Mesorhizobium shangrilense: one gene and its partner. The protein of the gene in region 1 binds, or shares a complex with, the protein of each later gene. Links are inferred from orthologs where the notes say so. Each region holds a gene or a part of one and is shown in the gene's direction. Other genes may lie near its edges.

Region 1 (2,868 bases):
ATCCGTCGGTCGTCGCGATCGCCACGCCGGAGGCCAAGGAACCCTCCGCAGCGCCGGGCGCAGCTGCGGCTCCTCCCAAAAAAGCGGGTGAAGCTGCAGCCGGTCGCGTCACCAGGGAGGACGTCCAAGACGGTCCCTCTATCATCAGGGTATCGCCTCCCGACGCGGCCGAGAGTAGCGGGCAAGGAGTCATTGTCATCCGCGATCCATCCGCCATGGGGCAGGATCTGCGGGTCGCCCACCTGCCGGACCGGGCGCTCTTGTCACAGTCCGAGGCTGGCGCGCTCCCGGTGCGCGCCGCCGACGGACGGCGTCCGTTCGACGTCTATGCGCGTGCCTGGTCAGGCGCGCGAGGCGCCCGGGTGGCGATCGTCATCGGCGGGCTGGGATTGTCGCAGACAGGGACGCAGGCTGCCATCGAGCAACTGCCGGGGGAGGTGACGCTGGCGTTCGCTCCGCAAGGCAACAGCCTCGACCGATGGATGCAGGCGGCGCGTAGGAAGGGGCATGAACTCGTGATGCAGGTGCCGCTGGAGCCCTTCGACTATCCGAATGTCGATCCGGGCCGCAACACGCTGACCGTGGCGGCAGACGCGGACGAGAACGCCCGCAAACTTCACGCGTCGCTGGCGCGGACCACCAATTATACTGGCATCATGAACTATATGGGCGCACGCTTCGTCGCCGATCAGAGCGCCATGGAGCCGCTGATGGAGGAGCTTGGCGAGCGTGGGCTTCTCTACCTCGACGACGGCACCTCGGCGCGCAGCACGGCGGCTGACCTCGCACTCAAGAACCGCGTTCCATTTGCCGCCGCCGATACGACGATCGACGGCGCGCGCGACCGCGGCTCGATCCTGAAAAAACTCGATGAACTGGAGCGGATCGCCCGTGCGCAAGGCTTTGCCCTTGGCGTCGGCTCCGCATTCGAGGACACTGTCGCTGCGGTGACGTCCTGGGTTGCCGAGGCAAAGAAGCGCGGGATCGAGATCGTCCCCGTTTCCGCGGTGGCGACCGACCCCGAGCAAGGCTGATTCCGCCATGACAAAGTCCCGGAAGAGGATCGATCCCGAGAGCCTGCCCTATCGCCCCTGCGTCGGCATCATGGTGCTGAACAGCCAGGGACTGGTCTGGTGCGGGCGGCGCATCGCCGAACCGGACAGCGAGTTCGAAAACACCGAGATGCGATGGCAGATGCCCCAGGGCGGCATCGATGACGGTGAGGATCCGCTCGAGGCGGCACGGCGCGAGCTATACGAGGAAACCGGCATGCGCTCGGTCGCGCTGATCGGCGAGGCTGCGCGATGGATAAATTACGACCTTCCGGCGCATCTCGTGGGTGTGGCGTTCAAGGGCAGGTATCGCGGACAGACCCAGAAGTGGTTCGCGTTCCGCTTCGAGGGCGACGAGGGCGAGATCCAGATCGATCCGCCGCCCGGTGGACACAAGCCGGAATTCGACAACTGGGCCTGGACCGAAATGAACGATCTTCCCGGCTTGATCGTACCTTTCAAGCGCGCGGTGTATGAGCAGGTCGTCGCCGAATTTGTTCATCTGACTGCTGGGACGCCGCGCTGACGCACGGTCCGGGACTACACGATCTCGTAGTTGGCCTCCGGAACGAAAAGCCGGTAGGAAACGCGGCCGCTCGCCAGGTCGAGCGTTGCGCTGCCGTCAAGGGCAGCCGGGACGACGCGCTCGAGCGCCACGCTTCCGAAGCGCTTTTCATCTGCCGGCCGGGCCGGCGAAATTCGTTCCTTCCAGATGATCTCGAGGCCGGAGCGTTCGCCCTTGTGGGCGAGGACGACCTCGATGTCGATATGGCCGTCGAGATGCGCCAGGGCGCCGTAGCTGACGGAATTGACGGCCAGCTCATGCAAGGCAAGGCCGATATAAAGCGTCGCATTGGGGTTGAGGTAGGGGCTTTCGCCCTTCATCCGGATGTTCTGCCGCGGATCCGTGCAGTAGCGACCGACCTGATTCTTGGCGAGTTGCTGGAGGTCGGCGCCCCGCCAGTTCGACAACGTCACAAGATCCTGCGACGAGGCGAGCGATTGAATTCGACCGCGGAAGCGAGCCACGAAGGTGTCGATCGTCTCTGAATAGCGGCTTGTCTGGCTGGCAATGCTGAGGATGATCGCAAGCAGGTTCTTCGACCGGTGGCTCACTTCGCGCAGCAGCGCCCGCAGGGTCTGCTCGCGGCGCCTCTGGTCGGTGGTTTCTACCGAAGTGGTGACCAGCCCGACCGTGCGGTTCTGCTCGTCACGGTCTGCGTCGATCCAGACAACGAAGCAACGTACTCCATCGTTCGTCCGCAGTTGCAGTTCGACGGCCTGCTGTTCGCCGGTCGTCAGGACTCCCGTTCGGGCGTCAGCCAGCTGCCGACGGCCTTCCGGCCCGAGCAGCTTGCTGTCCTCGGTCCCCGAGAAGGGATTTCGCGACCACGGTGAGGGGACGTTGAGCGACCACATCTCGTTGCCGGCGACGTCCTGGTAAAGCACCGAAACGTCAGCGTTGGAGATTGCCCGCCTTAGGCTCCTGGAGAATGCAGGCCCGCGCCGGAGTCCGGCGCCGGGATTCTGGACTGATGTGCGCGATCGTTCGTCCGTCATCTCTGACCACTCTGAACTTCTGCGGCTGAACGTCGACGGAGGGCGCCCGTTCCTCCCATTGGCAAAAAGGCTCACCCTGAAAAAGTTCCGCCGGGCGACGGATTCCGAAGAATCACGAGCCCGGCGGCCACCGAAAGCCGGTTGAGGGGTGCGGCTCCCGGTTTCGAAGCCCGGCCTTTCGGCCGGGACTGTTACGAAGCCCGCCTGAAAAGTCCGGCGATGAGAGAAATCACCAGGAAGGCCAGGAAGATGAAGA
Region 2 (2,947 bases), 410 kb from region 1 along the record:
GCCAGCGTGCCGCCGCTCTCGTCGAAGAGGGTCAGCTGCTTGCCGGCGACGTTCCACGACTTCACCCCGTCGATCGGTGCCGGACAGCGCAATGGACCGGCGCGGAAACCCTGGCCGAACTTGGTCTGCGGCGTCGCCACCTTGCAGGTCTGGCCCGAAACCGAGGCGTTCCAGACGCCGGCGACGCTGCCGGCCGTCAGGTCCGGCGCATTCGCGTCGGGCTGCGGAAGCGCGGCCACCTGCGTTTCGGGCGCAGCGGGGAAGCCGCCCGGCTGCGGCGCGGCGGGCGGCGGCAGCTGCTGGCTGGTGACTTGTCCGGAGGGAGCCGCAGGCAGAGGAGCCGGCTGCGTGTTCTCCGACCCGAAGCGCGAGCTCGTGCAGCCGCTCACGGCCAGCGCAGCGAGTGCGACCGCAATCACTGCGGTTCTCGAAATCAACATCAAGTCCTCCGTCGGCAGGGTATCGGTTCGCGCGGGATCATCACGCGCAGTCAAGGCGTTGAACTTGGCAAAATTGCAACTCCATATGATTAAAATACGGTTAGTCCCGCGCGTCTGTTGCATATTTGCTGCAATTTTTCGGTGTCCTGCGCGTCCTTTTCGCCTTCCGGCGGACGGGCAGCCCCTCGCCGGCGGAGGCTGGAACCCTGCAGAGCCCGAGGGCGTTCCACCGCGACGACAAGCGCCTGGAACCCCGTATCGATGATCAAATGGATACTCATACTCCTGATTGCAGCCGCCGTGCTCAGCCTGCTCGGCTTCCACCAGCTGGCCGGCGTCGCCGCAACCGGCGCGAAGCTGCTGATTGCGATCGTGCTCATTCTTTTCCTGCTGGTCGTGCTCGGCCTGATCGCCGTCGCCTAGCCGCCCCGCACTGGTAATTCGCGGTCGTTTCCGCCATATAGGCCGAAAATACAACGGAGAGCCTCGCGGCAATGGTGGCGCGCGCCCAATTCGCCAAGATGAACGGGCTCGGCAATGAGATCATCGTTGCCGACATGCGGGGCCGTGCGGATCGCGTCGCGCCCGCGGCGGCGATCGCGCTCAACGCCGATCCGGCCACGAATTTCGACCAGATCATGGCGATCCACGATCCGAAGACGCCTGGAACGGCCTATTTCGTCGAGATCCTGAACTCGGACGGCTCCAGTGCGCAGGCCTGCGGCAACGGCATGCGCTGCGTGGTTCAGGCGCTGGCCGCGGACACCGGCCAGAAGGTGTTCACCTTCGAGACTGTCGCGGGCATCCTCAATGCCGAGGAACATGCGGACGGCACGATCTCCGTCGACCTCGGCAAGCCGCGCTTCGGCTGGCAGGACATCCCGCTGGCAGAGGAATTCCGCGACACGCGCGCCATCGAACTGCAGATCGGCCCGATCGACGCGCCCGTGCTGCATTCGCCGTCGGTCGTCTCGATGGGCAATCCGCACGCCATCTTCTGGGTCGACGAGGACGTCTGGTCCTACGATCTCGACAAGTTCGGGCCGCTGCTGGAAAACCATCCGATCTTCCCCGAACGCGCCAACATCACCATCGCGCAGGTGACGTCGCCCGACAGCATGGTCATCCGCACGTGGGAGCGTGGGGCCGGCCTCACCAGGGCCTGCGGCTCCGCCGCCTGCGCTGCCGCAGTCGCCGGCGCGCGGACGGGCCGCACGAGCCGCACCGTCCGGCCCACCGCTCCAGGCGGAGAGCTGACCGTCGAATGGCGCGCCGACGACCACGTTGTCCTGACCGGCCCGGCCGAATGGGAGTTTTCGGGCACGTTCGATCCCGCGACCGGAACCTGGGCGCGCGAGACGGAGAGCGCCGCGTGATGTCCGCGCAAGGCAAGGGCATCGACATCGTCACCTTCGGCTGCCGGCTCAACACCTACGAGTCGGAGGTGATGCGGCGCGAGGCGGAGGCCGCCGGCCTCGCCACGCTCAAGGACGGCGCCGTCATCTTCAACACCTGTGCCGTCACGGCAGAGGCGGTGCGGCAGGCCAAGCAGTCGATCCGCAAGGCGCGCCGCGAAAACCCCCAGGCGCGCATCATCGTGACCGGTTGCGCCGCCCAGACCGATCCTGCCGCCTTCGTCGAGATGGACGAGGTCGACCTCGTGCTCGGCAACGAGGAAAAGCTCAAGGCCAATTCCTACCGCGCGTTGCCGGACTTCGGCGTCAACGACACCGAGAAGGCGCGCGTCAACGACATCTTTTCCGTGCGCGAGACCGCGTCGCACATGGTCGACGCCATTGAGGGCCGCGCGCGGGCCTTCGTGCAGGTGCAGAACGGCTGCGACCACCGCTGCACCTTCTGCATCATCCCCTACGGCCGCGGAAACTCCCGCTCGGTGCCGATGGGCGCTGTGGTGGAGCAGGTGAAGCGGCTGGCCGGCAACGGCTATGCGGAGGTGGTGCTGACCGGGGTCGACATGACCAGCTACGGCGCCGACCTGCCCGGCGCGCCGAAGCTCGGGCGGCTGGTGCGCACCATCCTGCGCCAGGTTCCCGACGTGAAGCGGCTGCGCCTCTCCTCCATCGATTCCATCGAGGCGGACGACGACCTGCTCGACTGCATCGCCACCGAAAAACGGCTGATGCCGCACCTGCACCTCTCGCTGCAGGCCGGCGACGACATGATCCTGAAGCGCATGAAGCGGCGGCATCTGCGCGACGATTCCATCCGCTTCTGCGAGGACGTCCGCAGGCTGCGCCCCGACATCGTCTTCGGCGCCGACATCATCGCCGGTTTCCCGACGGAGACGGAGGCGATGTTCGCCAATTCGCTGAAGCTCGTCGAGGAATGCGGCCTGACGCATCTCCACGTCTTCCCGTTCAGCCCGCGCGAGGGAACGCCTGCGGCGAAGATGCCCCAGGTGGACCGCGGCGTGGTCAAGGAACGCGCCGCGCGCCTGCGCGCCGCCGGTGACGCGGCCTACGCCCGCCATCTCGCGTCACTCGTCG

What was found. Proteins that work in one complex are often made in the same cells at the same time.
Region 2: the proteins of PD284_RS07270 (region 1) and dapF are in contact, whole or in part, in a solved structure (PDB 5YGU), measured with the Escherichia coli proteins. The link is inferred for Mesorhizobium shangrilense from one-to-one orthologs.

Annotation. Positions count from the first base shown.
Region 1 is NZ_JAQGPN010000001.1:1,470,482-1,473,349, forward strand. What follows is about bases 14-2,809. They hold PD284_RS07270 (RNA pyrophosphohydrolase), read left to right. Parts: upstream 14-1,041; coding sequence 1,042-1,578; downstream 1,579-2,809. Other genes in these bases: PD284_RS07265 (divergent polysaccharide deacetylase family protein), read left to right, coding at 14-1,034; PD284_RS07275 (sensor histidine kinase), read right to left, coding at 1,593-2,501; PD284_RS07280 (DUF1328 domain-containing protein), read right to left, coding at 2,804-2,809. Outside these bases: more of PD284_RS07265, read left to right, coding at 1-13; more of PD284_RS07280, read right to left, coding at 2,810-2,868. UniProt on the Escherichia coli protein: Master regulator of 5'-end-dependent mRNA decay.
Region 2 is NZ_JAQGPN010000001.1:1,061,478-1,064,424, reverse strand. The notes cover bases 1-2,875. They hold dapF (diaminopimelate epimerase), read left to right. Parts: upstream 1-934; coding sequence 935-1,816; downstream 1,817-2,875. Other genes in these bases: mtaB (tRNA (N(6)-L-threonylcarbamoyladenosine(37)-C(2))-methylthiotransferase MtaB), read left to right, coding at 1,816-2,875; PD284_RS05215 (DUF1328 family protein), read left to right, coding at 702-863; PD284_RS05220 (AprI/Inh family metalloprotease inhibitor), read right to left, coding at 1-440. Also shown: more of mtaB, read left to right, coding at 2,876-2,947. UniProt on the Escherichia coli protein: Involved in the succinylase branch of the L-lysine biosynthesis and in the biosynthesis of the pentapeptide incorporated in the peptidoglycan moiety. Catalyzes the stereoinversion of LL-2,6-diaminopimelate (L,L-DAP) to meso-diaminopimelate (meso-DAP).